Regions from separate parts of the Vagococcus carniphilus genome, predicted to be linked through region 4. Evidence: predicted binding sites of a transcription regulator. Region 4 holds the regulator's gene; each other region holds the start of a gene.

Region 1 (7,877 bases), 880 kb from region 4:
GCCTACTTCAAAATGGACAGAAAAGCAAAAACAAATTCAGAAAAGAAAAATGAGTATGTTATTCCAAAGTTTCAATTTACTTAGTAACTTAACTGTTTTAGATAATGTGATACTACCACTTAAATTACAACAAAGAAAAGATCTTGATAAAGCATTAGAATTGTTAGAGTTTGTAGGTTTGAGTGAGCAAAAAAAATCTTATACTAGTCAGTTAAGTGGCGGTCAGAAGCAACGTGTCGCACTAGCAAGATCGTTAATAACAAATCCAGAAATTTTATTATTGGATGAAGCAACAAGTGCTTTGGATGATAGAACCACTGAAGAAATACTTGTACTCCTTGAAAAAGTTAAAAAAAGTTATGAGCCAACAATTGTATTTGTAAGTCATGATTTAGATGTCATTAAATCAAGTTGTGAACGTGTTTTGATAATAGAAAAAGGAAAGATAGTCAATGAAACAAGAGTTAATCAAAAGAAAGTTAACTCGATGTCTGAGTCTTATAGTGAAAAGGCAATGCGAGTGTTGAGTTTATGAGTGGGATTACTTATTATTTACCAGAAATGTTTAAAGCTTTAAAAGAAACAGGGATTATGCTCGGAATTTCAGTTAGCCTAGGATTAGTAGGAGGACTTTTAATAGGCATAGCTCTTTATTTATATCGATCAGAAGGAATCAAACCAAATAAAAGTTTGATGCTATTTTTAAATGGATACGTCAATATTACTCGTTCTTTTCCTTTTCTACTATTAGTAGTTGCGGTGATTCCTCTAACACGCTTTATTTTTAATACCGCATTTGGTCCAGTAGCAGCTTCCTTTCCACTTAGTCTTGTTGCAATCGCCATTTTTGGTAGATTGGTTGAGCAGGTGTTGTTAGATGTTCCAAAAGAGGTTGTTGAGTTGGCTAATGCGTTAGGAGCGACTAAACGCCAATTTGTGTGTCATTTCTTATTAAAAGAAAGTCGAAGTGGCTTGATTCTAAGCTTTACCTCTATGATCATTAGTTTAATGTCTTACTCAACCGTTATGGGAGTTGTTGGAGGTGGAGGGATTGGTGATTTTGCTATTCGTTTTGGCTATCAACGTTACGAATATGAAATTATGTACGCTACGATTGTTATTATGATTATTATTGTTGGAAGTATTCAACTATTAGGAACTTATGTTAGTAAAAAATTAGATAAAAGGAAGTAAGCAAAAATGAAAAAATTAGGATTATCAATTGGATTATTAGGATTATTATTAGGATTTGCAGCATGTGGTAATAAAGCTGAAGAGAAAAAAGAAGCAACAGATTCAAAAACTAAAGAAGAAAAAGTGATAAAAGTTGCCTCTCAAACAACACCAATGACAGATGTTGTAGAAGTTGCAGCCAAAGAAGCTAAAAAAGATGGCTGGAAAGTTGAACTTGTTCAAGTAACTGACAACATTCAATACAATGAATTGTTAAAAAATAAAGAAGTAGATGCTAACTTTGCACAACATGAGCCTTATATGCAAAAATTTAATCAAGAGAAAAAAGCGAATTTAGTAGCTATACAAAAAATTTATAACGCCAAAGTAGGTTTTTATTCAAAAGACTATAAAGATATTAAAGACATACCAGAAGGTGCTAAGGTAGCTATCCCTAATGATGTATCAAATGAAGGTCGAGCATTGGCTATGTTAAACGACCAAGGTCTTATTACGTTAAAAGAGGGTGTTGGTTTTGAGGGAACTCTTAAAGATATTGAGAAAAATGATAAAAATTTAGAGTTTATGTCAGTTGATTTACTAAATTTAGCAGAAGCATATAACGAAAAAGAAGTAGCACTTGTGTATAACTATCCTACTTACATTGCAAAAATTGGCTTGAAACCAGCAGATGCTCTATTTTTAGAAAAAACAGTGGATGAACGTTTTGCGATTAGTTTGGTAGCAAGAGAAGACAATCAAGATTCAGAGGAAATTAAAGCACTTAAAAAAGCAATGACTAGTCAAGCTGTGAAAGAATTTTTAGAAAAAGAACACAGTGATACGTTAGTTCCGGCATTTTAGTGACATTTACCTTACAATTTTGTTCGTATATTTTTTGGATAAAAAAGATTAAAATGAACAAAGTTAAGGAGTGTGAGGTAAATGGAGTTAAGTGGTAAAAAAGGATTAACGACATTTGATTTAAAAATACTAGGTATCGTTTTTATGTTTATTGATCATATACATCAAATGTTTTCACTTATGGGAGCACCAGGTTGGCTTGATTGGTTTGGACGTCCCGTAGCTACATTATTCTTCTTTATTAGTGTAGAAGGATTTAGTCATACAAGAAATAAAGAAAAATATTTATTTAGATTATTAATGGGATTTTGGCTAATGAATATTGGCTCTAGTTTGGTGCAAAAGGTCTTTACTTTAGGAAATATGGCATTAGCTAATAATATCTTTACTGACTTATTTGTCGGCGTTTTAGCTATGTATGGAATTGACAGTTTGGTTAGATTTAAAGAAACAAAACAAGGTAAATCATTGTTGATTGGTTTGGCTTGTCTATTGTGTCCAATTATTTTTTCAGTTATTCCATTAGTGGGAATGACAAGTGGAAATATGTTTCTATTATCTATAGCAAGAGTTTTCCCTGCTACCTTATTTGCTGAAAATAGTGTAATGGTCTATTTGATACCTGTGATGTATTTGTTAAGAAAAAATAAAAAATGGCAGTGTTTAGCAATTGGTGTTGTGGCTCTTATCTTCCTTTTAGGAAATCCAAGTGCAGCATTTACGTCAAATACGCAGTGGATGATGGTATTTTCAGTTATACCAATTCTTCTTTATAACGGAGAAAAAGGTCGAGGCATGAGATCTTTCTTTTATATTTTTTATCCAGCTCATATTTGGCTTCTTTATATCATTGCTTCTATTATTTATAATCATTAAGAAAGAGTTCCTGAGAAATCGGGACTCTTTTTTTACTTTAAATGTGAATATGAGAACTTTTTAAGAAATGTGAAATAATAAAAAAATTCCTTATGAAAATAATTAAGAAAGCGTAATCTATCTACTATATATAGTTGTCAATAGTTTTTTATAAAATATTTAACACTATATGTAGTTGAAAAACTGAAATAATTAAGCTATCATATACTAGAATGAAACAAAAGGAGACTGAGTAAGATGATTGAAATCAACGAAAAAAGGGCAGATTTAACAGAGAATAGTTCTGATTTGAACAATATCCAAGTGATCAAGCGTGATGGCCGAGTAGTAAGATTTAATGAAGTTAAAATTACTAATGCCTTATTAAAAGCTGAAAAGAAAATAAATGGAGCAGTTCAACCTCATTCTGAAGCTAGAATCGAAGAATTAGTTGATTTAGTCATTGAAGAAATTATCCAACGATTTAATCATAATGTGAAAATTTACGAAATTCAAAATATTGTTGAGCATATCTTACTTGACAACCAAGAGTATAAACTAGCAGAAGAGTATATTAATTATCGTACAAGTCGTGACTTTGAAAGAAGTCGTGCAACAGATATTAATTTCACTATCGGAAAACTGCTAAATAAAGACAGCCAACTAGTTAATGAAAATGCGAATAAAGATAGTGATGTTTTTAATACGCAACGAGATTTAACAGCAGGGATTGTAGGAAAATCAATTGGTTTGAAACTGTTACCTCCTCATGTGGCTAATGCCCATCAAAAAGGAGATATTCATTACCATGACTTAGATTACCATCCATATTCACCGATGACTAATTGTTGTTTAATCGACTTTAAAGGTATGTTGAATAATGGGTTTAAAATTGGAAATGCAGAAGTAGAAGCACCGAAATCGATTCAAACAGCAACTGCACAAATTTCTCAAATAATTGCAAACGTTGCTTCAAGTCAATATGGTGGTTGTTCTGCAGATCGAATTGATGAATTTTTAGCACCATTTGCTGAAAAAAATTATTTTAAACATTTAGAAGATGCAAAAGAGTGGATTGAAGATGAAAGCCGTCATGATGCTTATGCAAAATCTAAAACACAAAAAGATATTTTTGATGCTATGCAAAGCTTAGAATATGAAATCAATACTTTGTTTACCTCAAATGGGCAAACACCATTTACTTCATTAGGATTTGGACTTGGGACAAATTGGTTTGAAAGAGAAATTCAAAGAGCTATCTTCTTAAACCGTATTAAAGGGTTAGGGGAAGAACATCGAACAGCTATTTTCCCTAAACTAATTTTTTCAATTAAAGACGGTGTTAACCATAAAGTGACTGACCCAAATTACGATATTAAAGAACTTGCTTTAGAGTGTGCTACTAAGAGAATGTATCCAGATATTTTAAATTACGACAAAATTGTTGATTTAACAGGTAGTTTTAAAGTACCAATGGGATGTCGTTCTTTCTTACAGGGCTGGAAAAATGAAAATGGTGAAGAAGTAAATGCAGGACGTATGAATTTAGGTGTTGTGACTTTAAACTTACCTCGTGTCGCTTTAGAAGCTAATGGTGACAAAGAAAAATTCTGGTCACTTCTTGAAGAGAGATTACGTACAATGAAAGATGCTTTAGTCTTTAGAATTGATCGTTGTAAAGAAGCAACACCAGCAAATGCACCTATTCTTTATATGTATGGCGCTTTTGGTGATAGATTGAAGAAGACAGACTCAGTTGATGAGTTATTTAAAAATAAACGTGCCACTGTTTCGTTAGGCTATATTGGTCTTTATGAAGTAGCAGCTAGTTTCTATGGTGGCGAATGGGAAAATAATCCTGAAGCCAAAGAATTTACATTAGATATTTTACGTTCCCTTAAAGGTCATGCAGATGACTGGGGAAATGAATATGGCTATCATTTTAGTGTGTACTCAACACCAAGTGAGAGTTTGACAGACCGTTTCTGCCGAATTGACCGCGAAAAGTTTGGCGAAATTGAAAATATTACAGATAAAGAATATTATACAAATAGTTATCATTATGATGTTAGAAAAAATCCAACACCTTTTGAAAAACTGGATTTTGAAAAAGATTATCCACAATATTGTTCGGGTGGTTTCATCCATTATTGTGAATATCCAGTACTACAACAAAATAGAAAAGCATTAGAAGCTGTTTGGGATTATTCATATGATAAAGTAGGATATCTTGGAACAAATACACCAATTGATCATTGTTACGAATGTGATTTTGAAGGTGATTTTAACCCAACAGAGCGAGGATTTGAATGTCCACAATGTGGTAATAATGATCCTAAAACATGTGACGTAGTGAAGAGAACGTGTGGTTATTTAGGTAATCCACAAGCTCGTCCAATGGTTCATGGTCGCCACAAAGAAATTTCTTCTCGTGTTAAACATATGAAATAAAATTTAATGAAGAGTGGGGTGTGGTAAAAGAGTTAAAACTTTTACCATATCCTCTTTCATTTAGGAGACGATAAGATGAAAAATCCTAAACCAAAAGAATGGACTGCTGAAAAATGGAGTAAAGGCTATATTGCTGATTACAAACCTTTCATGTTTGTTGATGGTGAAGGAGTAAGATGTAGCATTTACGTGAGTGGCTGTTTATTTGCTTGCGAAGGGTGCTTTAATAAAGCAATTCAAAATTTTAATTATGGTACACCTTTCACGCAAGAGTTGGAAGATCAAATCTTCCAAGATTTAAACCATGAATCAGTTCAAGGGTTGACTCTTTTAGGAGGAGAACCTTTTTTAAATACACAAGTCTGTTTGAAAATTGTTAATCGCTTTAGAGATGAGTTTGGTCAGTCTAAAGATATTTGGTCATGGTCTGGTTATACTTTTGAAGAATTACTATTAGAAACAGAAGATAAATTAGATTTATTATCTAAAATAGATGTTTTGGTAGATGGTCGCTTTGAATTAAGTAGACGTGATTTGACGTTACAGTTTAGAGGTAGTAGCAATCAACGTATTATTGATGTTCAAAAATCTTTAGAAAAACAAGAAGTGGTTATTTGGGAAAAATGCCTGGATAAAGAAAGATATTATGATTAGAATAAGGATCGTCTATTTAAGACGGTTCTTATTTTTTTTGATTCCATTATGTTATTTTTAAATGTTTTATAAACAAATAAAACTAATTAGTGTATAATTGTAATTGTGAAAAGGTTTACAACTATAAGAAAGGAAGTTGGTTAAGGATGAAAAAGAGAAATATAGCAACGTTGGTATCTGTTATTGGGTTGTTTGGTTTGGCTAGTGCGACGCTTTCTAATGCTGAGGAGGTAACATCTAGCGAAAAAAATACTGTTGAAAGTACGATTGAAGTTAGTTCGTCAGTAGAAAAAGAAACGGTAGAAAGTACTCAAGAATCGACAGAAACAGCAGATTCTGTGGAAGATGTAGCAAAAATGAAAGCAGCTGTGCCAGAACCTGCTAAAAAATTACCTCAAGGTGATTATATTAGTGATGGTAGTTATGTAAAAATCATGAAAAAGAATTATGATATGTGGGGAAGTTTTGAGTGGCAACCCAAAAATAATTCAACAGATTTTTATCAACAGATATTAAAAGCTAAAGGTCGTTATGAGCATTCAAATGGCTCAACTTATTACACTGTTTATGATAAAGATAATGTGTGGAGAGGCTATATTAACGCAAAAGCAACAAAAAAAGTAGCAGCTCAAGGTGAATACATTAAAGATGGTAGTTATATAAAAATAAAAAATGGAAATTACAGTACATGGCAAGATTTTAATTGGAAAAAAAGAGGCAGTGCTAATTCATTAAAAGGAAAAGTATTAAAAGCAAGAGGACGTTATGAACATTTTAATGGTTCAACCTATTATTCAATTTTTGATAACAAAGGTAAATGGCAAGGTTACTTAAGTGCTGCTGCTGTGTCAAAAACAAAAGTCCAAGGTGACTATATAAATGATGGAAGTTATGTCAAAGTTTCCAAAAAGAACTATGATATGTGGCAAAACTTCGGCTGGAAGAAAAAAGCAAATACTAATAGTTATTATGGTAAAATTTTAAAAGCAAAAGGTCGCTATGAACACTTCAATGGCTCAGTTTACTATTCTATGTTTGATAATAAAGACAGATGGTGTGGTTATTTAAATGCGAATGCAGTTTCTAAAACAACTGCTGAAGGACCTTATATTAAAGATGGTCGCTATGTTAAAATAGCTAAAAATAATTATCAGTTATGGAGAGACTTTAAGTTTAATCAAAGAGGAACTTCAACTAACTTAAAAGGTCAGACATTACAAGTAAGAGGTCGTTATGAACACTTTAATGGCTCAACATATTATTCATTATATGATGACTTAGGTTTATGGAGAGGTTATGTAAATGCAGGAGCAACGACTAAATCATATAAACAAAATGTTGAGTTATCAGCATCTGAAGTGAAAAAAGCTCAAGCTGAAATGTTACGTTTGGTTAATAATGAACGACGTAAAAATGGTGTAGCTGAATTAAAAAGAGACGACGCTTTTGATAAAGCTGCAAACTATCGCGCAAGAGAATTAAAACAAAAATTTGATAATAAACGACCAGATGGAACAGATTCATTAACAGCTATTAAAGAAGCTGGTGTGGATGTAACAAGTTTTGGATTTGGTGAAAACAGCGCTTATAATAATGACATCAGAGATAAGAAAAATGATGGTAAGAAGATGGCCAATTTATTATTTAAACAATGGTCTAATTCTAAGAAACATAAAGAAATGATGCTAAATGAATACTGTAATTATGCAGGATTTGGTTTCTATGTATCTCAGGGAATGCTTTATGGTATCCAAACTTTTGTTGTTGTTTGGTAAAATAAAAAAGTTTGAAACTAAGTATGAATTAATTTTTCATACTTAGTTTTTTGTTTTAATTTATTAGTTTTTTGAAAGTTGTAAATAGTTAATTCATAATAGTGT
Region 2 (7,877 bases), 840 kb from region 4:
AACAGTGGATCCATCCCTAAGTTCATTAATGCTTTGTTGGCATTGTAGCGAAGGAATGTTTTTACTTCTTCTGTCCAGCCTAATTTATCATATAAAAGCTCAGTGTACTTTTCTTCATTCTCATAAAGAGTAAAGAGTAAATCATACATCCAGTCTTTTGTTTCTTCTTGTTCTTTTTCAGATAATTCATTAAATCCAACTTGGAATTTGTAACCAATGTAAGTTCCGTGAACAGACTCATCACGAATAATTAATTTAATAATTTCTGCCACATTAGCTAATTTATTGTTTCCTAAGTAGTAAAGAGGTGCATAAAATCCTGAATAGAAAAGGAAAGTTTCAGCATAAACACTAGCTACTTTCTTTTGTAAGTGATTACCATTTAAGTAGATTTCGTTAATGATTTCTGCTTTTTTTTGTAAGTATTCGTTTGTATTAGTCCATTCAAAGATTTCTTCAATTTCAGCTTTAGTATTTAATGTACTAAAGATAGAAGAATAGCTTTTCGCGTGAACAGATTCCATAAACTGAATATTATTTAAAACAGCCTCTTCATGAGGAGTTCTAACATCTGGTCTTAGGGCATCAATAGCACTTTCTGATTGAATTGTATCAAGTAAAGTTAAGCCGCCAAAAACTAAACCAATATTTTCTTTTTCATCTTCTGAAAGGGTACGCCAATCATCTAAATCATTTGATAAGGGGATTCGTGTGTCTAACCAGAATTGTTCCGTTAGTTTTTCCCAAGTTGATTTATCAATAATGTCTTCAATGGCATTCCAGTTGATTGCCTTGTAATAACTATTTGTCACAGTGATTTTCCTCCCTTATTAAATAACGCAGCTTTCACATTGATTGCTACCGATTTCCTCAGCATCATCTGTAAAGGTTCTAACGTAATAAATTGATTTAACACCTTTATGGAAAGCATAGTGACGTAGAATGTTTAAATCACGTGTTGTTTGTTTGGTTGTATCTTTTTTCCATTCGTAAAGACCTTCTGGCATTTCAGAACGCATGAATAACGTTAAACTCATTCCTTGGTCGATGTGTTTTTGTGCCGTTGCGTAAACATCAATGACTTTTCTCATATCCATGTCATAAGCTGATGTGTAATATGGCATGCTTTCATTTGAAAGATGAGGTGCTGGGTAATAGATTTTTCCAATTTTCTTTTCTTGACGTTCTTCAACAAGACGAGTGATTGGATGAATACTTGCACTTGTATCATTGATATATGAAATAGATCCATTTGGTGCCACCGCTAATCGATTTTGGTGATATAAACCAAATGTTTGAATATTTTCTTTTAGACGAGTCCAGTCTTCAGCAGAAGGAATCTCAATTCCTGTGAATAATTCTTTGATTTTATCTGAAGTTGGTAAGATTGGTTCATTAATATAAGAATCAAAATATGAACCATTCGCATAATCTGATTTTTCAAATTGATAGAAAGATTCTTTTCTTTCTTTTGCAATATTGTTACTTTCTACTAAAGTCCAGTAGTTTAATAACATGAAGTAAATATCAGTAAATTCTAAAGATTCTTCAGAACCATATTCCATTTGGTTTTTAGCAAAATAAGTATGTAAGCCCATAGCACCTAAACCAATGGTATGATTTAAATGATTTCCGTTTTGAATAGAAGGCACTACTTCGATATCAGATGCATCTGTAATATAAGTTAAGGCACGAGTCATTGCACGAACAGATTTACCAAAGTTAGGGCTATCCATTAAGTTAACAATGTTAGTAGAGCCTAAGTTACAAGAAATATCAGTTCCTAATTCTTCGTATTCTTGACGATCATTAATCATTGATGGTTCTTGTACTTGTAAAATTTCTGAACATAAGTTACTCATAATAATTTTTCCATAAACTGGGTTAGAACGGTTAGCTGTATCAATATTAATGATATATGGATAACCTGATTCTTGTTGCAGTTTACTGATTTCATTTTCTAAGTAACGGGCACTAATTTTTTGTTTACGAATATTAGGATTTTTCACTAAATTATCGTATTCTTTTGTGATGTCGATGTAAGAAAATGGCACGCCATACTCACGCTCAACACTATAAGGACTAAATAAATACATATCTTCGTTTTTACGAGCTAATTCGTAAAATTTATCAGGAACAACTAATCCTAAAGAAAGAGTTTTGACACGAATTTTTTCGTCTGCATTTTCTTTTTTAGTAGAAAGGAACATTTCAATATCTGGATGGAATACGTTTAAGTAAACCACACCAGCACCTTGTCTTTGACCTAATTGATTACTGTAACTAAAACTATCTTCGAATAATTTCATAACAGGAACAACACCACTTGCTGCTCCTTCAAAACCTTTGATAGGTGAGCCTGCTTCACGTAAGTTTGAAAGTGTAATCCCAACACCACCACCGATACGAGATAATTGTAGAGCACTATTAACCGTTCTACCAATACTATTCATATCATCTGTTACTTGGACTAAGAAACAAGAAACTAGTTCTCCGCGGCGTTTACGACCAGCGTTTAAAAAGGAAGGTGTTGCTGGTTGATAACGTTGATAGATCATTTCTTCAGCTAAATCCATAGCTAATTCTTCATTGCCGTCTGCAAAATAAAGAGCATTGAAAGCTACTCTGTCTTCATACCTTTCTAAATAAGCACTTCCGTCATTTGTTTTTAAGGCATATTGAGAATAAAATTTGTAAGCTGCCATAAATGATTTGAAAGTAAAGTGTTGTTCATCAAGATAAGTATATAAAGATTCGATAAATTCAATAGAGTATTTACTAATGAATTCTGCTTCAATATATTCTTCTTCTATTAAATAGTTTAATTTTTCTTCAATAGAAGAGAAAGTTTTAGTATTTGGTTCTACATTCTCATTAAAGAAAGCAGCTAAAGCTTCTTTATCCTTATATAAAGGGATTTGATCGTTTACTGGCCTGTTAATTTCATTATTTAATTCAAAATAAGTTACGTCTTTAAGGTCTTTTAGACTCAATTTCACTCACTACTTTCTTAAAATTTTCTACATCTTCAGGTGTTCCATTAAATTCAAAACTAAAGACAAGTGGGACATCATAGTCTCTTGCAATATCTTTAGCAGTAAAAATAAATAAATCTGCAAAGTTACGATTTCCTCCACCTGCGACAGCTAACAGGTTGTCTTGATTACTCTTATACTCAATAAAATCGTTCACTACTTCTGTGACTTCAGCGTCATAAGTAGGAACGATTAGAATGTAAGGTTCGTTCAATTCATGAAATGGATTATTTGGATCGATTTCATGGGCAGGTGTAGAGAGGTCTAGTTTTTTGATGAATCGTCTTGTTTGCCCGGTTAAAGAAAAAAAGACTAACTTCATATTAAACAGCCAACGTTCTTAGTTGATCTGGTCTGAAACCTACAATAGTCACTCTTTCATCTGCAGTTGTAATAACTGGAACACTTCTAAAGCCTTGTTCTTTTAGAGTATCTATATATTGTGGTTCATTATCAATGTTGATTTCTTCAAAGTTTAAGTTTTTATCTGCCAAGAATTTTTTAGTCATTTTACATTGTGGGCAGTTATCTTTTGTATATAAAGTAATTGTTTTCATTATTCTCACTCCATTTTTTGTTGATTTCTATAAATATTAGTATAGCTTTTTATAGAAAAATGTCAACGTAAAAACACAAGATATAGTGGCTTATTTTTATGTAAGCACAATCTTTTGTGATTAAGTATTTCACAAAACAATATTATCAAGCTTTCATTTACCTTTTCAAATTAAAAAAAGTTGAAATGAATTTAGAAATGATTATTTTCTGAAAAAAAGCGTTGTTAAATCAATTTTTATGAAATGTGTTAATATTCACAATTAGTTGTTGACTCAAGCTAAGGATGGATTTAGAATGATAATTAATGAGAATGGTTATCAGTATCATTCTAAAAGTGCTGATTAAAAGGAGACTTAATGATGGAGAATGTCACCAATTGTAAAATGAATCACATATATCAGTTTCAGGAGTTTAGGGGATCTAAAAATTATGAGCGTCATTTAAGAAACTTAGGATTAGTGAGTGGAGTAGATCTATATATAGTATCAAAACAAGTTGGTCAACCGATTATTGTTGTTTTTAAAGGGACAAGAATTGGTTTAGATGAAGAAATTGCTCGTGGTATTCAAGTGGTGGAAAAAAGCACAGTTCATGAATCAATGCTAGAGTCAATGGACCAGTTGGGTGTTGGAGACTCAGCTCAAGTCGTGAAAATATTAGGAACAGGTGCTTTGAAAAGAAGATTAATGGATATGGGATTAACTAAAGGAACAAGAATTGAAGTGAAGAAGTATGCTCCTTTAGGAGATCCAATTGAAATTACAGTTCGTAACTATAGTTTGACCTTAAGAAAGAAAGAAGCAGAACTAATTTTAGTAGAAAGAGAGATTAGCTAATGGAGACAGAAAAACATATTGCTTTAGTTGGTAACCCAAATAGTGGGAAAACAAGTTTGTTTAATGAGTTAACAGGTGCTAATCAATCTGTTGGTAACTGGCCTGGTGTAACAGTAGAAAGAAAAAGTGGACGTTTAAAAGAAGATAGTCATGTTGTATTGCAGGATTTACCTGGTATTTATTCTTTATCACCTTATACACCAGAAGAAGTTGTTGCAAGAGATTATTTACTACAGGAACACCCTCATCAACTACTAAATATTGTGGATGGAACTAACTTAGAGAGAAACCTTTATTTAACAACTCAACTTCTGGAAACAGGTATTCCGATGATGGTGAGTGTCAATATGATGGATGTTGTCAAAAAAGAAGGCACTATTATTAATTGCGAAAAATTAGCTTATGGGCTTGGAGTTCCGGTTTATCCAATAAGTGTTGTTAAAAAATTAGGCTTAAAAAAAATAAAAGAAGAGCTAAGTCATGAAAGAGGAGCGATAACAACATCGGATAATTATCCTCTATATGATGATCGTTTAGAAGTAGCTTTAGAAGAAATTAGTCAATTGATTAATAAATACGTACCAGCTCATCAATTACGTTGGTTTTCGATTAAGTTTTTTGAAAGAGATGTCAAAGTTTTAGAAATGACAACTATTACTGAAGAGATTCATAAAGAAATTGAGGAAATCATTCAAATGACTGAAAAAATCATGGGAGATGATAGTGAGAGTATTATCATCAATGAACGCTATGATTTTATCGCTCAATTAGTCGCTCTGAGCACGATTAAATCAAAAGACTTACATTTAACGGCAAGTGACAAAATTGACCGTATAGTGACGAATAAGTGGCTCTCATTGCCTATTTTTGCTGGTATTATGTGGGCAGTTTACTACTTATCAATTCAAACAGTTGGAACTATGGGAACAGACTGGGTCAATGATGTTTTATTTGGAGAAATGATCCCTAATCAAGTAACGCACTACTTAGAATTATGGCAAATTGCTCCATGGCTTCAGTCACTTATTTTAGATGGAATTATCGCAGGAGTTGGAGCGGTTTTAGGCTTCTTACCGCAATTAATTGTTCTGTTTCTATGTCTTTCTATTTTGGAAGATTGTGGTTACATGGCAAGAATAGCTTTTGTAATGGACCGCTTCTTTAGAAAATTTGGCTTATCTGGTAAATCATTCATTCCAATGTTAATCGCAACAGGTTGTGGTGTGCCAGGAGTTATGGCCAGCCGAACGATTGAAAATGAAAAAGACCGCCGAATGACGATTATGACGACAACTTTTATGCCATGCTCAGCTAAGCTACCAATTATTGGTTTAATTGCGGGAGCCTTTTTCCCTAAAAGTAGTTGGGTAGCTCCATCAGCTTACTTTGTCGGAATCGGTGCTATTGTACTATCAGGTATCATATTGAAGAAAACCAAACTTTTTGGTGGTAAAGCAGCACCTTTTATTATGGAGATGCCTTCGTACCATTTACCACGTTTGAAAAATAGTGTGAGACAAACATTTGACCGTTCCTCTGCTTTTGTTAAAAAAGCAGGAACTATCATTTTTGCAAGTTCAGTTATTATTTGGTTCTTAATGGCATTTAATTTTAAACTAGAAATGGTTGATGCAGATAAGAGTATGTTAGCGTTTATAGGTCGCTCAGTTGCCTTTATTTTTGCTCCACTTGGTTGGGGAAATTGGCAAACAACGATTGCGACAGTTACAGGATTAATTGCTAAAGAAAATGTTGTTGGAACATTTGGTATTTTATATGGCCATCAAGAATTAGTAAGTGAAGTAGGACAAGAATACTGGCCACTTCTTAGTGCAAGTTTAACACCATTAGCGGGTTATTCTTTCCTAATCTTTAACTTGTTATGTGCTCCTTGTTTTGCAGCAATTGGTGCAATTAGAAGAGAGATGAATGATTGGAAATGGACAACACTAGCAATTTCTTATCAATGTGGATTGGCTTATATAGTAAGTTTTGTCATTTATCAATTAGGTAGTGTTGTGATTGAAGGAGCACCATTTGGCTTTGGTCAACTACTTGCAAGTCTATGTGTCCTTGGATTCCTAGGAATGTTAGTGATGAAACCACGAGTGAAACGAAATCTAGTCGTTGAAGGAATTGAAATTTTATAGGAGGATTGTTATGGGAACAATTATTTTAGGAGGCATCATTTTTTTAGGTGTAGCTCGAGTAGTTTATAAGTATGGTATAAAAAAAGAATCGACATGTGATTGTTCTTCTGTCGATTGTCCTGTCAAAAAGAAGTAATGTGACAAAATTGTTCGTTCTTTGTAAGCTGAAACTTACGAAAAAACAAGTATCCTTTTGTAAACTGACAGTAATAAATGTCTGTTAATAAAGAGGGAAGAGTTATGAAGAAAAGTCAAAGCTTGTTTTTAGTGTTATTCTTAGCCTTAGGAGGTCTGTTTTTTGGTAGTCCGTTACTAACTAAAAATAGAACATCAAATGCTGCGATGGTGATGGATTTACTTAATCCATTTGTTAAAAATTCAACCGTTTATATCAAAACAACGAATGAATTTATTTCAACATATAAGAGTCAAGGATCAGATGAAGAGAACTATGTCTATGAAACAAATAGTTTTACTGAAAAAGGCAATAATAGAACATTAAAGTATATTTCTTTTGAAAAGAAGTTAACACCTAATAAATTCTTGAAAGTGACTACAAAAGGTCAAGATGTTAGGCGTTGGGAAGAAATAGAAAAGTCAGAAGTTCCAGAAAAAGCATTAAAGAAATTAGAAGAAAAATAATGATTGAAAAAGGAGAAATCGTTGATTTGATGATTTCTTCTTTTTTTGTCGTTTAGTCAGACGAAAGGGATTAAAAAATAGGACGCCATTCATCTTATACTCTTTTTGTAAGCAACACTTTAAAAAGGGAAAGGGATGGTATAAATGATGGAGAATTACAATGAATTAGAAATTGAAGAGATGTTTAATCATGTGATGTCAGTTATTGAAAAGGCTGAAGGTGATTTTGAAAAGACACTTAGTTATAAACAATTAAAATATTCAGAGCAACAAGATGCAAGAGAAATTATCTTAACGTTTGGTGAATGGTTATTTGATTATCATTTAGAAGAGATGGCTTCATGGAGTGAAACTAGCGTAAGAGATATTTTAATCGCTATTTTTCCACATAAAATTTCAGCAGATATTTCATTTTTCAAAAAGATAGTTCCTGTATTAAGTAGTTTCTTAGAATTTGCTTTTTATGCGAATTTACAAAAAAATGGACTAAAATTGATTGGCGTTATTAAAGAGTTAGAACCTCTTATGTTAAATGAAGTTGAAGTATCGCTAAAAGGCAGTTTAGAAGAAAAGCTATATAACTTAGGTAAAGAGATGGGACTTGATCTTTCTTCTTTAGATGATTTAGATAAATTGTATGCTTTTGTTGACCGATT
Region 3 (7,877 bases), 320 kb from region 4:
GTTTTTTGTCAATTAAAATACTGATAATTAAAATGGCTATAGTTATAGCAACGTTATTAATTATCTCAGAAGGAAGAGCTTCGAAGAAATAGTATTCAATTGATTTTGTTCCAATTAAAGTGAGTGCAGTAACAATACCAGTCATAGGAGAGCCATAGTAAACTGAGAAATAGACAGGTAAGTAACGAACGTCTACAGAACGCATGTTGTCAACAGGGATACGATTCATCGAAATAAAAAAGCACATGAGTCCGATAAAAAGTCCAAGTATTATTTCTGTAGAAAATGATATTTTCAGTTTAGCCGAAGGTTCAATAAACTCTACTTCTACCTCATCATTAGTAAGATAGTGTTTAAGAGAAGAAAAATAAAGGCCAAAGATAGTAGCAACAATGATGGCCAGATTAATAATATAAGAATTTAAAAAATTAATTATCATTTTTTTTCCTCTAATCAGTCTTTAAATGATTTAAAATATTTGGATTAATTTTATGAATATTATCAATACTACGTCTGATTGTTCCCCAATCAACATTAGAAGGAATGTTGTCTACAACAACTAATTTCTCTTTAGGTAATAAATCAGTATTAAAATTTGTAATAATTAAATCATAATTTTTGAATGAGTTAGCTGATTCCATATCTAAAAACAAAATACGACCCTCATAAGCAGAAATTTCAATTTTGGTTTCAAAATTAGTTTTGATTTGTTTTGTTAAAAAATCAGAATGTTCTGTTCCCAAATTACTCATAACAAGTATTCTAGCTTTCTTTTTTTTGTTTTCTAGAATAGAAGGTAAGTCACTCCATTTCATCATGAGCCAATACAAAATAACATAATGGAAAGAGGATTTCCATGGGAAATTAGTATTTTTTTCCATCTCACCTAAAGCATGTTCTACAACTTTATCTAGAGTCGGAAAATGTTCTTTGATGACCAAACCGTCATAGAGATATTGATCAAAAATGATAAAATTTCGAAAAGGATAGAGTTGATGATACAAATAAAGATGTTTCATTTTATTTTCCATATTTTCTGAAACAGAATTACTTAGTTTAAGATCAAAAACATTTCGGAGTGTTTTAGTAAAGTTGTTAATTTCTTTTGTAACTGATAATTTCTCTTCATCAGATTTCCAATTATTCTTGTGAAGAAAAATAGTTAAAACTAAATCGTGAATCATTTTATCAGTAACTTTTAATTTGTATTGTTGAGCAATAGGTTCTAATAGATGAGAATGTTCAGAAAAAGTTTTAAATATTTTTGAATCTAATGTTTGAAAAATATTAGATTCTTCTAAAAAGAAGCCTTGGCTTTGTCTTATTAAAGTAACGTTAAACATCATATTAATTTGACTTATTTGATGATCATCTAATTTAAAGCCTAATAAATTTAACATTTTTTCTATGAAAGCAATTGATTCGCGTTTATTAGTTGGAAATGGCCACTCTGTCATATCATATGCTTCTCTAAAAAAACTAGTATAAAAAAAACGGGCGTAAAATTCACTTTTTCCAACAATTCTACAAGGTTTTTTTTCAAGGATTAATCCATAGCTTTTTAAAGATTTTGACATTGAACCTGTAATACGATATAAAGATGATTCGCTGATATAGAGTCTTTCTCCCCATTTTTCGATACTTAGTGTAGTATCAAAAAACATAGATTCTAATAGTCTAAAAGCTTCAGATGTTTTTAAAACATATCGATAAACCATTTGGACGTGACTACTTGGTTGTGTTCTAAGTCTGACGCCATTTTTTTTGGATGTTTCAATAATAAGATGAGGATACCAATTTTCTTTGAGGTAGCTGACATCATTATTAATTGTTCTAAGAGAAGCGTTATTTTCTTTTGCTAATTCATTTGAACTAATCCAGTCTGAAACTTCATTAAGGTGTTCTAATATTTTTAAACGTCGTTGTGTCGGTGTATCTAGTAATTTTCGCAATCCACTTTCCCCCTTTAAATGGCATGCAGAATATTATTTTTAATATAGTGTAAAAAAACATTTGAGTTGATTTGTTCAAATATCCCTTCATATAAGATACAACATTTTTAAGGATAAATCTACTTGAATGAAACAACTGTCATTATTTTTTATAATAAAAAATGATAAAAAAAGGCAAAAATTCACAGAAGGTTCAAAAGAAAAACCAAACTTTTTCTGAAAAATCTGCTAAAATATCTTTATAAATAAATAAGGAGGAGTTAGTTATGTTTATGCCATACATGTTTTTTGACAAAACATACATATTAGTTATCATTGGTGTCGCAATATCTGCTTGGGCATCAAGTTATGTTAATAGCACTTATCGTAAATTTGAAAAAGTTGCCAATAAAAAAGGATTAAAAGCATCTGATGTTGCAAGAATGATTTTAAGAGATGCAGGTATTAGAGAAGTTCCTGTCCAAGAAATATCAGGAGATTTAACAGATAATTATAATTCTCATACTAAAATATTGAGTTTATCGGAAAGAGTGTCAGAATCAAGATCAGTCTCAGCTATTGGAGTAGCAGCTCATGAGTGTGGCCACGCTATTCAAGATCAAGTAGGATATATACCACTAAAATTAAGATCTGGTTTGGTACCAGTCGTTAATTTTGGTTCTGCTATTTCGATTCCATTAATTTTAATTGGGGCTATATTCTTTAGTAGTACCCCACTTTTAGTAACAATTGGGATTTGGTGTTTTGCTTTAACTTTCTTATTTCAAGTAGTAACGTTACCAGTAGAATTTAATGCATCAAGAAGAGCTTTAGCTATCTTAGAGGAAAATCAAGCATTGGATGATGAAGAGCTTGTGATGGCAAGAAAAGTGCTAACTGCCGCAGCTTTAACCTATGTTGCCGCAGCAATTGCCTCTTTACTACAAGTTTTAAGATTAGTTATTTTATTTGGTAATCGAAGAGACTAATGAATTAATAAATAACAAAGAGTCAAATCACTCATATCCTTTAAAGAAAAACCAGTTCGCTCGTAAAATTTCTCTAAACGATATTGTAGAGTATTTCGATGAATATATAGCTCTTTTGAAGTTGAGGTGATATTTCCTTGTTTTAACCAAAGGGTTTTAATGATTCTTTTTAATTCATCGTCAATATTTAAAACGTCTTTAAGAGTTTGCATGATTTGACTGTCAGTTATTTTATCTTTTGTTAAGTAATCGATAGCAACATCTTGAAAAGAAAAGATATTTTTTTTCCTTGAAACATAATCGATGAAAATTTGTTGTTCTTCAAAAAAATAAGGAACAAATTGTTGATTAGCTTCATTAAAGGCACCAATAAATGCTTTGGCTTGAATTAAAAATTCAGATTCTAAAGTTAGAAGCATTCCTTCTAAATCTGATTTTTGATAAATGATAGTTGAACGTTCTTCGATGATGAGAGCAGTCGTTGCGTCAATAAAGAAAAAATCTTCAACTTGATTAAATAGTTTAGATAAATGAGTCAACCATTCCATAGCGTTTGGTGACTCTTTTTTTATTTTTAATTGAATGACTCGATAAGTTGTTTCTGTTATTGGAAATGGTTTTTGTAAGAAAAGATATTGATACCAAGGATGATCATTTAAGTCACTTGTCATACTAGGTTCTGGTAGTATAGTGGTTAAAAGTTTCACCTCATTTTCAGTTAGTTTTTCTGTAGGTAATAAAAACCACTGATTTTTAATAGGTAGAGATAAAAGGGTATCATCTTCTGAAGGAGTGTGACTAATCGTTCCTTGAGGATAGATAGCTTGTAGTTCTTTTAATTGCATGAGAAGAGTCCGTCCTTTCGCTGAATGTATCATTATTTTAACATAAAGAGAGGGAAAACTTAGCTCTTTATGATAAGATAGATAAAACTAATTAAATTAGAGGGATAATATGATAATACGTTCTGTCAAATTGACACAGGAAGAAAAAGAAGGATTTATGAGAGAAGCTCTATTAGAAGCAAAAAAAGCAGAAATTATGGGAGAAGTGCCTATTGGTGCTGTAGTTGTTCTAGATGGAGAAATCATAGGAAGAGGACATAATGTAAGGGAAACATCTCAAGATGCGACGACTCATGCTGAAATGATTGCTATTCGAGATGCTAATCGGCATGTTAAGAGTTGGCGATTAGAAAAAGCTCAGTTGTTTGTCACGCTAGAACCATGTCCTATGTGTAGTGGTGGTATTCTTTTATCACGAATTGATCAAGTTTTTTATGGGGCGAAAGATCCTAAAGGCGGAGCAGCAGGAAGTTTAATGAATTTATTACAAGATATGAGATTTAACCATTCTTGCTATGTTGAAACTGGCATTTTAGAAGAAGAATGTGGAAGTATTTTAACTAATTTTTTTAAAAAAATTAGACAAGAAAAAAAAGCTAAAAAAGGCTAGCATTTTTTTTGTTTATGAAGTATAATGATATTTGCCGCAAGGCTAGGACAATGGTGGGCTTACGAAGCGTGTCAGATCTGGAAGGAAGCAGCACTAAGTAGGTGCCGCCATGTGTCTGAATAAATATAATTATATCAAGGCCTAGTGCCTATTTTTTTTACCCTAAAATAGAAAAGGAAGTAATTTAAATCAATAATCGTTTTAAGGAGATGAAGTTTATGGATATTCAAAGAATAAAACAGTTAGAGATACTGTTTGGTAACGAGAAACAATTTTTTGTAGATGGTTATTATCGTATTCGTTCTCTTGATGACAAACAAAAAGAAATAGCTTATTTATTACCTGATGCGTGTGGGGCTTCGGTAGTCCATCCTCGGATAACAATTGAGGAGGTAGACGGTTCGTTTATTCCAGTTAAATTGATTGATATGGCAACCTCACCAACGCAGCTCGTTTATCGAAAAGAAGATAATGTAGTCTTTTTAGAAGACAAGCTAGAAGAACTCGTTATTAGATTCGAACAAATTAATCAATAACATAAAAACCCATCATTTACCTTGAAAAGTAGCTGACGAGTTTTTTTATTTTTAATCTCTAATTTTATTCAATTCTTTTAAAACATCTTGAATTACTTGCTCAGCAGCGTTTTCATCTTCTACAAAATTGTATTGATCTCCGTCAACTTGAATTTTTGGACTTTCATCATAATCTGCAAACCATTGATCATATCGACTATTTAACTCTTTATAATAGTCATAAAGTCCAGGATCAAAAGTCAATTGTTCAAAGGGACGATTTCTTTTTTCAATTCTTTCTAGCATTGTTTCAAAAGAAACTTTGATGTGAACTAATAAATCTGGCTGTTTTTTATGAGAAGCGTATGGTAGTTCTTCCATCATATTTTTTAATAGTTCGTCATAAACTTCCACTTCTTGCTTTGAAGCCCGACCTAAATCAGCATTCAAATGAAATAAAAGGGAGTCTTCATAAATCGATCTATCTAATACATTATTATCATGTGCAAGTGCTTCTTTGATACTTTTGAATCGTTTATTTAAAAAATAGATTTGTAGTAGAAAAGAGTATTTTTCTGGATCCTCATAAAATAGTGGCAAAATATCATTATTCTCCACACTCTCATAAAATACATCACTACCTAATTCTTTGGCAATCATTTTTGATAGACTGGTTTTACCTGCTCCAATCGTGCCTGCTAATACAATCACACTCATTTCCTCCTTAAACCCCTTAACTATATATAGTGTTAATAAGTACATAAAGTATAATAATATACATCATATAGTATTTCAAGAGAAAGACAAAAAGTTGTTTGAATTCTCATTATTCTTTTGTATACTTAAGAAAAGAAGGAGAGGGTTAAATGAAATCACAACAAGAATGGATTGATACGTTACAATTAGAAAAACATCCTGAAGGTGGCTATTACCTAAGAACAGAAGAATCAGAAGAAACAGTTGTTAGAAATAATCAGGAAAGAAAATTATATACGAGTATTTATTTTCTATTAACAACAGAAAGTCCTTCTCACTTTCATCAATTGACCGTGGATGAGATCTGGTACTATCATGATGGTGAACCGTTAACTGTTCATTGCATTTTTGAAGATGGGCACTATGAACAAATTAAAATAGGTAAAGATATTTCTAAAGGAGAAAGACTTCATTATACTGTCCCAAAAGGAACTATTTTTGGTTCAACAGTTGATAAAGATTATGCCTTAGTTAGTTGTGCTGTTATACCGGGATTTGATTTCACTGATTTTAAATTATTTACTAAAAAAGAACTTTTAGAGAAATTCCCAGAACATGAAATGATTATTGATAAATTAACATTGGAAAAAATATAAAAAACGAGATTGTGATTTTTGATATCACAATCTCGTTTTTAGTATTAATTGTTTTGTTTAACTTCTTCAAATGATTTAAGACCAGCGTAAACTTCGTCTTTAAGAACATTTTTCTTTTGAGTTTTGATGCGGTAGATGTGGTAAACAAATACTGCCACGTTAATAGCTAACGCAAGGAAACTTAAAACGAATAATGCTGTACTACTATGAGAGCTTTGAACAGCAAATTTAGATTCTCCAACGAATGCTGGGAATGTCATTGTAAACATCATCCAAAATGCTAATGTTTGAGCACGATGTTGTAACCAAGCTCCTTTTTTGATAAAGAATGCTGGGATAGTACATGACATTAATAAACCAAGACCTGCATAGAATGAGTGGTCAGATACACAGTTGTAAACATAAGCAAAGTTCCAAACATCATAAGCAATAATCCAGAACCACATTTGATCGGCCCAAACCATATCTTTTTGTTTGTCTTTACTAATTTGAATACCGAACCAACCAGAAATAGTTAAGATATTTAAAATACCAGCAACACCGTTCATGATGTTCCATACGCCACCGTTCATGAATACGCCGTCTACCATTCCGTGTAAAGAATAAACTTGGAAATCACGGATAACAGCTTCCATGATGTTAAGAGCTAAAATAAATGCTGGAAAAGCCATCATCCATTTTTTGTCTTGAGCACCTTTGATAAATCTTAATGCTAAGAATCCTAAACAACCGGCAAGAGCTGAGTAAACTTTAACCCAGTGGAACCAAGTTCCTGTACTACTACCTGCACCTGCTGTTGTTGGCCAAACAAAAATAGTTAAAAATAGTGGTAATGCAGTAAATAAAATAAGTGCAACCCATTTGTTTGATCTAGCAAGTTCGTTCATCAACATTAAACCACCGACAACGACAAACCACATGGCAACTGAATACCAAGGCATGCTTTCAAAGAAAAACATAATTAATTCCCCCTAAAATTTATATAAATGTTACATGTTCATCATACGAATTTTAGAAAGAATTAAAATAAACAAAATAAAATATTTGTCCAAATTTTGGGCAGAAGATCCCAATTGTCCAAAATTTAGTCCTGATTTTGGACAATTAACTCAATAGTTCCTTTAGTAACAGCTTCGATACGAGTAATTAAATCATCTTTTGGTTCTTTTAAACGAGTAGTTAGCCAGTGAATAACTTGAGCCACAATCCCACGACCATAAAAATCGGCAATTTGCAATTTCAGTTCTTTTTTTAAAATCTTTTCATCATAAGATTGATCCATAATAGAAATTAACATGCCATAAGTGATGTCATATAGAAAGATTTCTAGTTGATCACGATTAATAGAATGAAACGTATTTAAACAAAATTTTCGATTTTCTTCGGTATAGTTAAGTACACTTAGAAGACCATCTTTCCATGTTTCTAGGTCTTCGTATGATTCAAGTCCGTTAACAATTTCGTTATCAAAAGTCCAGCTGAGTAGATCGTTAATATCAGAAAAATGATAGTAAAAAGTATTTCTAGAAACACCTGCTTCATTTGTTACGTCATTAATAGTTATCTTTTCAAAAGGGATTTGTCCCATTAATGTTTTTAAAGCTTGGGATAATGCTTTTTTTGTTAGGTTCATAC
Region 4 (7,877 bases):
CAAGAGAAGATGCAGGAGAAGTTAAAATTGAAGATTTAGGTAACAAAATCTCTAAAGGTGGAACAGTCTTAAGTTTAGACGACATGTCACCACTTTTAAACCATGAGGAAGCAGTTGTGATTTTCATGGGTGCTGGAGATGTTCAGAAATTTCAAGTTGCATATGAACAACTTTTAGGTAATACTATAAGGAACAATATGTAATTTTTTAGCAGATAGGAGATAGTGATGGTGCTAAAATTTCAAAAAAAAGATGGTAAAACCATCGATGAATTATCTGAAGGCGAATCGTTAAGTATCACAGAAACAATTGAAGATAGTCAGTTATTGTTATACTTAGGACTAACAAATGACGCCAATCCTTTGTTTATTCAGCATAAATTTGCCGAAAGAACTGAATATGAAAAACCAATTGTTCCAAGTATTATGTTGATGGGAATTATTTCGAGTGTCATCTCAAAACATTTACCTGGGCCAGGATCTAATATTGTTAATTTATCTTTTAACTTAGTTAATCCGGTTTATCATTATGAGACGCTTACTTTTCATTTTGAAATCATAAAAATTGATTTGCTGAAAGAAGTTGTAACGGTTTCTGTCAAAGCTCAAAATTATGAAGAAGTCAGAGTGTTAGACGCGGTCGTAATGGTAAAACCAACTAAGATTAAACAAATAACTGAAAAGGACGTGATTGATGATGATGGACAATAATCATAACGTTGAAAAAGCAACAGGTATTTCTAAATTTTATAGTAAGGTGTATGGATATCTTGGTTTAGGTATTTTACTAAGTGCTATAACATCTTTCTTGGTAATTAATGTTTTCCCAAATGAAGTTTTAGGCTTTGTTTATGGTGGTCGATTGAATTTCTTCTTAATGTGGGGAGTTCAAATTGGTTTAGTGATTTATTTAGGTAAAAATGCTTTTAGTAATTCTGGTAAATCACTTTTAGGTTACATTGCTTATACAATTTTAACAGGTGTAACTATCTCAGCAACAGTTTTTATGTATGATGCGACAGATGTAACATTAGCCTTTGTGACGGCAGCAGGAATGTTTATCGGCATGTCACTAGTTGGTGTATTTATTAAAAAAGATTTAAGCGCAATGGGACACGCAATGTATAGCTTTTTAATTGGAGCTTTGATTGCAATTGTGTTAAACCTATTTGTTCTTAAAAGTTCAGCAGTAGATTTTGCGATTTCTCTTGCTATGGTTGTTGTTTTTGCAGGATTAACTGCTTGGGACAATCAAAAAATCAAATTATACTACCAAGAAATGGGCGATCAAGCAGGTTCAAACTTAGCCATTTATTGTGCGATGACATTATATCTTGATTTAGTGAACTTGTTCTTATCACTATTAAGAATTTTTGGTAGAGACTAATAAGTATTTAAGAAGGTTCTTCTAGGAAATCTAGGAGAATCTTTTTTGTTTGAGTGATTTCTTTTCGCAAAGTGGTATGATTTTTGATAGAATGGTTGAGAATAGTACGGGAATGGAGTGTCAGTATGGCAAAAAATAAATTATTATTAATTGATGGAAATAGTATTGCTTTTAGAGGTTTCTTTGCATTGTATCAATCTTTGGAGCGTTTTAAAAATCAAAGTGGTTTACATACGAATGCCTTATATGCAGTACATAATATGTTGGAAAATGTTTTAGAAAGAGAAAAGCCAACTCATGTGTTAGTTGCTTTTGATGCAGGAAAAACAACTTTTAGACATTCTTTTTACGAAGATTATAAAGCAGGAAGAGCAAAAACACCAAGTGAATTTAAAGAGCAAATGCCTTATTTAAGAGATTTAATTGAAGGTTTAGGAATGAAGCATTATGAACTAGAAAATTATGAAGCAGATGATATTATTGGCACATTAGCAACTCAAGCTGATAAAGAAAAATTTGATGTAGTTGTTTTATCTGGAGATAAAGATTTAACTCAATTAGCTTCTGACAATATCCGTGTTGATGTTACCGTTAAAGGTGTTAGTGAAATTGAATCTTATACACCAGAGCATATTATGGAAAAATATGGATTAGTTCCAAATCAGATAATTGATATGAAGGGACTAGCAGGAGACCAGTCTGACAATATTCCTGGAGTGACTAAGATTGGTGAAAAAACAGCTATTAAATTATTAAAAGAGTATGATACGGTAGAAGGCGTCTATGAAAATATAGATTCAATGAAAAAAAGTAAAATGAAAGAAAATCTTATTAATGAAAAAGAAATAGCGTTAATGAGTAAAAAATTAGCAACTATTAATATTGATGCACCAATTGATATTAAGGTGGATGAATTAGGTTTTGATGGAAAAAATCTTGATGTCTTAGTTCCTTTTTATAAGGAAATGGATTTTAATTCATTTTTAAATAAATTGGATTCAAGTTTAGTGACTGCTGATAATGAAGACAAAAAAGAAATTCATTATGAAGTCATTGATTCTTTAACAAAAGAGATGTTCCAAACTGATTTATCACTTTATGTAGAGATGCTAGATGAGAACTATCACACGTCTGAGGTTGTTGGTTTTGCATTTGGAAATGCTGAAAATTGCTATGTATCAACTAATCTTGATTTATTTGAAGAACCATTATTTATTGAGTGGCTTAAAAATGAAGATATGACTAAAAAAGTATTTGATACAAAACGTACTGAAGTTGCTTTAAATCGCTTTGGTTTAAGCTTAAAAGGTGTAAAATTTGATACACTGTTAGCTTCTTATCTAATTGATTCAACTAATAATAGCGAAGATATTGCTGAAATTGCGCAAAAATTTAATTATTATGATGTTGACCGAGATGAGGCTGTTTATGGTAAGGGAGCTAAAAAAGGGTTACCTGAAAATGAATCAGAGATGTTTGAGCATTTAGCAAGGAAGATTCATGCTATTGATTTCTTATACGAACCATTAATGGAAGAGTTGGAAAGTAAAAATCAACTTGATTTATTTAATGAGATAGAATTGCCATTAGCCCATATTTTAGGCGAGATGGAGATTGAAGGAATTACAGTTAACGCAAGTCGCTTACAAGAGATGAAAGGTGAATTTGCTAAAAGATTAAACGAAATAGAGCAAAAAGTATACGAAGCTGCAGGAGAAGAATTTAACTTAAATTCACCAAAACAATTAGGTGTTATCCTTTTTGAAAAAATGGGCTTACCTGTTATCAAGAAAACTAAAACAGGTTATTCTACTGCTGTTGATGTTTTAGAAAAACTACAAGGTGAAAATCCTATTATTGATGATATTTTAACTTATCGTCAAATTGCTAAAATACAATCAACGTATGTTGAAGGCTTACTAAAAGTTATTTTTGAAGATAATAAAATTCATACAAGATACGTTCAAACATTGACGCAGACAGGACGATTAAGTTCAGTTGATCCTAATCTGCAAAATATTCCAATTAGATTAGAAGAAGGTCGAAAAATAAGAGAAGCCTTTGTTCCTAGAAATGCAGATTGGCAATTATTCTCTTCTGACTATTCGCAAATTGAGTTAAGAGTCTTAGCTCACATTTCAGATGACGAACATTTAAAAGCAGCCTTTATTGAAGGTCAAGATATTCATGCCAGTACAGCAATGAGGGTATTTGGTGTTGAAAAGGAAGAAGATGTAGATGGTAATTTAAGACGCCAAGCAAAAGCGGTGAACTTTGGAATTGTTTATGGTATAAGTGATTATGGTTTATCTCAGAACCTAGGTATTTCTCGTCAAGACGCTCAAACATTTATTGATACTTACTTTGAAAAATATCCAGGCGTTAAAGATTATATGGAACAAGTAGTTAGAGAAGCTAAAGATAAAGGTTATGTAGAGACTCTTTATCATAGAAGAAGATACTTACCTGATATTAATGCTAGAAACTTTAACATCAGAAGCTTTGCAGAAAGAACAGCTATTAATACACCTATCCAAGGTAGTGCGGCTGATATTCTAAAAATTGCTATGATTCAAATTGATCAAAAACTAAAAGATGAAAAAATGGAAGCAACAATGCTTCTTCAAGTGCATGATGAGTTAGTTTTTGAAGCTCCTAAATCAGAAATTCCACGTTTACAACAAATTGTAGAAGAAACAATGGAAAACGCTGTTCAATTAAGTGTACCTTTAAAAGCAGATAGCAGTGTTGGAAATACTTGGTATGAAGCCAAATAATAATGAATTTACTAATCAAATTCGTTTAGTATAAGGAGTTTTGTTATGCCAGAATTACCAGAAGTAGAAACAGTAAGAAAAGGGTTAGAAAATCTTGTTCGAAAGAAAAAAATAGTTAAAGTAGAAGTCTTTTGGCCTCGAATTATTGACCATTCAAACATAGATGAGTTTAAACTTAATCTAATGGGAGAAACCATAGAAGAAATAGAACGACGTGGCAAGTACCTAATTTTTAAACTAACTCACTTTGATATGATTAGTCATTTGAGAATGGAAGGTAAGTTTGAATACCATCAGCAAAGTGATCCAATCATGAAACATACCCATGTAATTTTTAAATTTAATGATGGCACTGAACTTCGTTATTTAGATGTGAGGAAATTTGGGAGATTTGTCTTGTTGGAAAAAGATACAGCTCATGAGTATAAAGGTTTAAAAAAACTTGGACCTGAACCTGTAAAAGAACTATTTTTATTAGATGATTTTGAAGAACAATTAAAAAAACGAAAAAAAGCAATTAAACCTTTGTTACTAGATCAAACTCTAGTAACAGGTCTTGGAAATATTTATGTGGACGAGGCATTATTTAGAGCTGAGATTCACCCTGAACAAGAAGGTAATACGTTAACTAAGGAAGAGGTCAAACGACTTCATCAAGCAATTATTAATGTGTTAGGAGAAGCAGTAGAAGCTGGTGGGACGACGATTAGATCATATAAGAATGCATTAGGGGATGCTGGTAATTTTCAAGTATCACTTCTTGTTTATGGTCAAAATGGAGAAAGTTGTCCTAGGTGTGGTCATGAGATATTGAAAAAGAAAGTAGCTCAGCGAGGAACTCATTATTGTCCAATGTGTCAAATTTATAGAGTTAGGAAAGGATAAGTATTATGTGTTTTATTTTGGGTTTAACAGGTGGCATTTCATCTGGAAAAAGTGCAGTGAGTCAATGTTTTAAAGAAAAAGGTATTCCAGTAGTTGATGCAGACGCTATTGCTAGGGAAGTGGTAAAACCTCGAACTCCAGGTTTGTCTAAGATTATCGCTCACTTTGGTTCATCAATTTTGACAGAAGAACGAGAGTTGGATCGGAAAAAATTAGGAGAAATTATCTTTAATGATGATAAGGAAAGAGAAATTTTAGATAATATTCTACGACAAGAAATTGAATTGAAAATGGATGAAGAACTTGAAAGACTAAAAAGAGAACATCATGAGCTGATCATAATGGATATTCCTCTTTTATTTGAGGCAAGTTATGAATCAAAATGTGATGAAATAATGACTGTTTTCGTTAGTCAAAAAACACAATTATCAAGGCTTACGCTAAGAGATAATATTTCTGAAGAGCAAGCGTTAGCAAGAATTAATAGTCAAATGCCAATCGTTGATAAAGCTCTTTTATCAGATGTTATCATTGATAATGAAGGAACAATCGAAAATACTAAGTTACAAGTTGATAGATGGTTAGATATTTTTAAAGAAACTAGATTTTCAAATTAAACTAGATTTTACTATTTTGATTATGGACCATTTTCTGTTTGTTTACACTAAACAGATGAAGTGGCCGATTTAAAAATTTAAGCTGATTAAAAAGAGACAAGGATTTGTACGCCTGGTCTCTTTGTTTTTGGCTAAACAGTAATCAGACTATACCTTTCTCCTTATTACATGTTATAATATCTCTATTAATGAAATGATTTTCAGTAAATACTGTAAAAATAGATGAGGTGAAGCAGATGCAATGTCCAAAATGTCATTTTAATGGTTCCAGAGTAGTGGATAGTCGACCTGCTGATGATGGAAGAGCTATCAGAAGAAGAAGAGAATGTGAAGACTGTGGATTTAGATTTACAACATTTGAAAGAGTAGAAGTAACCCCTCTTTTAGTCGTTAAGAAAAATGGAGCAAGAGAAGAATTTAATCGAGATAAGGTATTAAGAGGTCTTGTTCGTTCTGCAGAAAAACGACCAGTTCCAATGGAAAAGATGGAACAAATTGTTGACAATGTAGAAAATAGAATCAGAGCATTAGGAGAAAATGAAGTATCTACGACAATGATTGGTGAATTTGTTATGGAAGATTTAGTTAACCTAGATGAAATTGCTTATATCCGGTTTGCCAGTGTTTATCGTCAATTTAAAGATATGAGTGTTTTCTTGGAAGAATTACAAGAAGTTATTGATAAAGAAAACAGAGAATAAGAAAGTGAGCGGTACCTTTGAGTGAAGCATGGGAGCATTTAAAACCGAAAGATAAATTTTCAGTCATTAAAACACAATATATTTCAGAAATGGATTATATGGTGCTAAATATGTTGTATCAACCGATTGTCGGTACCGATGCTATAGGGCTTTTAAATACATTACTTATTATGGAAAAAATTAGCTCTAAAAAAGAGACTCAAATGCATAGTGTCTTGCTTAATCAGCTAAATATTGGGATACCAAGTTTTTATGCTGCAAGAGAAAAATTAGAAGCAGTAGGTTTGTTAAAGTCATTTGTCAAAAAGTTAGATCAAGAAAATCACTTTATTTATGAAATACAACAACCACTTGAACCAAGTGTTTTTCTGCATGATGATATTTTATCTTTATTATTAATTGAAAAATTAGGATTCAAAGAAGTAGAATCATTAAGTGAATACTTTAACTTTAAAAGAAGAGATATGGAAGATTATCTCGAGGTGACAAAAACTTTTGTAGATGTGTTTAATTTCAATTCAACACACTTAGCAAGTCATGAAAATGAATTAGAAGAGATTAAACAAAATGTAACGTTAAAAAAAGAAAACGAAAAGATTCCATTAGTAACTAAGAGCTTTGATTGGATTTTCTTTAATAGCTTAATCGAAAATTTACACATCGATGAAGAACAAATAGAAAAAGAACTAAAACGTACTATTGAGCTATTTCATCAATTATATGGAATCAATGAACTTGAGATGTTTGATTACGTGAAACAATCAGTAGATTATGTGACTAATCGAGTTATTGAAAAAGACTTCAAGCAATTAATTTATAAGGGTTATCATAGTCGAAAGAAACAAGAACAATCAACAGCAGCCATTCAAAATAAGTCAGAACTTAGATTAACAGAGACAGAAAAAGACCAATTAAGAAAAAATACTTTACGTTTAACAGGTTTTTCTGATGCTGAGATTGAGGTAATCATAGCTTGTGATACTACACCTCCTTTAATCTTTTTAAAGGCGATAAAGACGCAAAAAGGTGGCTTTGTCAGTGATAATGAGAGATGGACGATTGAAAAGCTAAAAACACAATCTAATTTACCGGATTCTGTTTTAAATGTGTTGATCCATTACACACTAGTTGTTCAAAATAAAGCTTCAATCAACCAAAATATGATGATGACAATTGCTAACGATTGGGCTCAAAAAAAGATTTTTTCGCCAGAAGATGCTTTAACGCAAGTAAAAGAACTTCAAAAAGAGCGTGAAAAGCCTAAGAATAAAACAAAAAATAATACTTATAGTAATAGAAGCAATAATAGAAAAGAAACACTTCCTGAATGGGCAAAGGATGAATCAAACAGAAAAGAAACAAGACTTTCAAAAGAAGAAGAAGCTTTCTTTGCTGAACAGCTTAATAAGCTAACAAACAAACCTAAAGAAGGTGAGAAGTAATGGAAAATATTGGCAAGGGCTTAGATAGAACATTAAAGTCAAAGAACTTAACAAGTAAATTAGATAAGC

Evidence for each region. The regulator NrdR, encoded in region 4, represses ribonucleotide reductase genes. The targets are predictions, from matches to a motif close to ACACNATATATNGTGT.
Region 1: nrdD (anaerobic ribonucleoside-triphosphate reductase) is a predicted target of NrdR. The motif match lies at 3,076-3,091, and genes of this name have one in related genera.
Region 2: nrdH (glutaredoxin-like protein NrdH) is a predicted target of NrdR. The motif match lies at 3,666-3,681, and genes of this name have one in related genera.
Region 3: H9L18_RS10355 (deoxynucleoside kinase) is a predicted target of NrdR. The motif match lies at 5,625-5,640, and genes of this name have one in related genera.

Annotation. Positions count from the first base shown of each region.
Region 1 is NZ_CP060720.1:2,663,718-2,671,594, reverse strand. Features, by position in the region: gene H9L18_RS12970 (ATP-binding cassette domain-containing protein) at 1-535, shown strand, start outside; gene H9L18_RS12965 (methionine ABC transporter permease) at 532-1,194, shown strand; gene H9L18_RS12960 (MetQ/NlpA family ABC transporter substrate-binding protein) at 1,201-2,037, shown strand; gene H9L18_RS12955 (TraX family protein) at 2,119-2,913, shown strand; gene nrdD (anaerobic ribonucleoside-triphosphate reductase) at 3,151-5,343, shown strand; gene nrdG (anaerobic ribonucleoside-triphosphate reductase activating protein) at 5,419-5,997, shown strand; gene H9L18_RS12940 (CAP domain-containing protein) at 6,144-7,772, shown strand.
Region 2 is NZ_CP060720.1:2,630,346-2,638,222, reverse strand. Features, by position in the region: gene nrdF (class 1b ribonucleoside-diphosphate reductase subunit beta) at 1-812, opposite strand, end outside; gene nrdE (class 1b ribonucleoside-diphosphate reductase subunit alpha) at 831-2,993, opposite strand; gene nrdI (class Ib ribonucleoside-diphosphate reductase assembly flavoprotein NrdI) at 2,974-3,357, opposite strand; gene nrdH (glutaredoxin-like protein NrdH) at 3,359-3,592, opposite strand; gene H9L18_RS12800 (FeoA family protein) at 3,953-4,429, shown strand; gene feoB (ferrous iron transport protein B) at 4,429-6,579, shown strand; gene H9L18_RS12790 (FeoB-associated Cys-rich membrane protein) at 6,590-6,715, shown strand; gene H9L18_RS12785 (YxeA family protein) at 6,820-7,221, shown strand; gene H9L18_RS12780 (hypothetical protein) at 7,366-7,877, shown strand, end outside.
Region 3 is NZ_CP060720.1:2,106,777-2,114,653, reverse strand. Features, by position in the region: gene H9L18_RS10390 (GGDEF domain-containing protein) at 1-439, opposite strand, end outside; gene H9L18_RS10385 (AcpB/EbpR/MafR family transcriptional regulator) at 450-1,952, opposite strand; gene H9L18_RS10380 (zinc metallopeptidase) at 2,225-2,920, shown strand; gene H9L18_RS15510 (helix-turn-helix domain-containing protein) at 2,917-3,765, opposite strand; gene tadA (tRNA adenosine(34) deaminase TadA) at 3,875-4,375, shown strand; RNA gene ffs (signal recognition particle sRNA small type) at 4,416-4,500, shown strand; gene H9L18_RS10360 (hypothetical protein) at 4,594-4,911, shown strand; gene H9L18_RS10355 (deoxynucleoside kinase) at 4,963-5,607, opposite strand; gene H9L18_RS10350 (cupin domain-containing protein) at 5,757-6,242, shown strand; gene H9L18_RS10345 (DUF5692 family protein) at 6,287-7,201, opposite strand; gene H9L18_RS10340 (TetR/AcrR family transcriptional regulator C-terminal domain-containing protein) at 7,327-7,875, opposite strand.
Region 4 is NZ_CP060720.1:1,785,930-1,793,806, reverse strand. Features, by position in the region: gene murC (UDP-N-acetylmuramate--L-alanine ligase) at 1-203, shown strand, start outside; gene H9L18_RS08780 (MaoC family dehydratase) at 231-710, shown strand; gene H9L18_RS08775 (Bax inhibitor-1/YccA family protein) at 694-1,386, shown strand; gene polA (DNA polymerase I) at 1,512-4,163, shown strand; gene mutM (DNA-formamidopyrimidine glycosylase) at 4,209-5,048, shown strand; gene coaE (dephospho-CoA kinase) at 5,054-5,665, shown strand; gene nrdR (transcriptional regulator NrdR) at 5,902-6,366, shown strand; gene H9L18_RS08750 (replication initiation and membrane attachment family protein) at 6,384-7,808, shown strand; gene dnaI (primosomal protein DnaI) at 7,808-7,877, shown strand, end outside.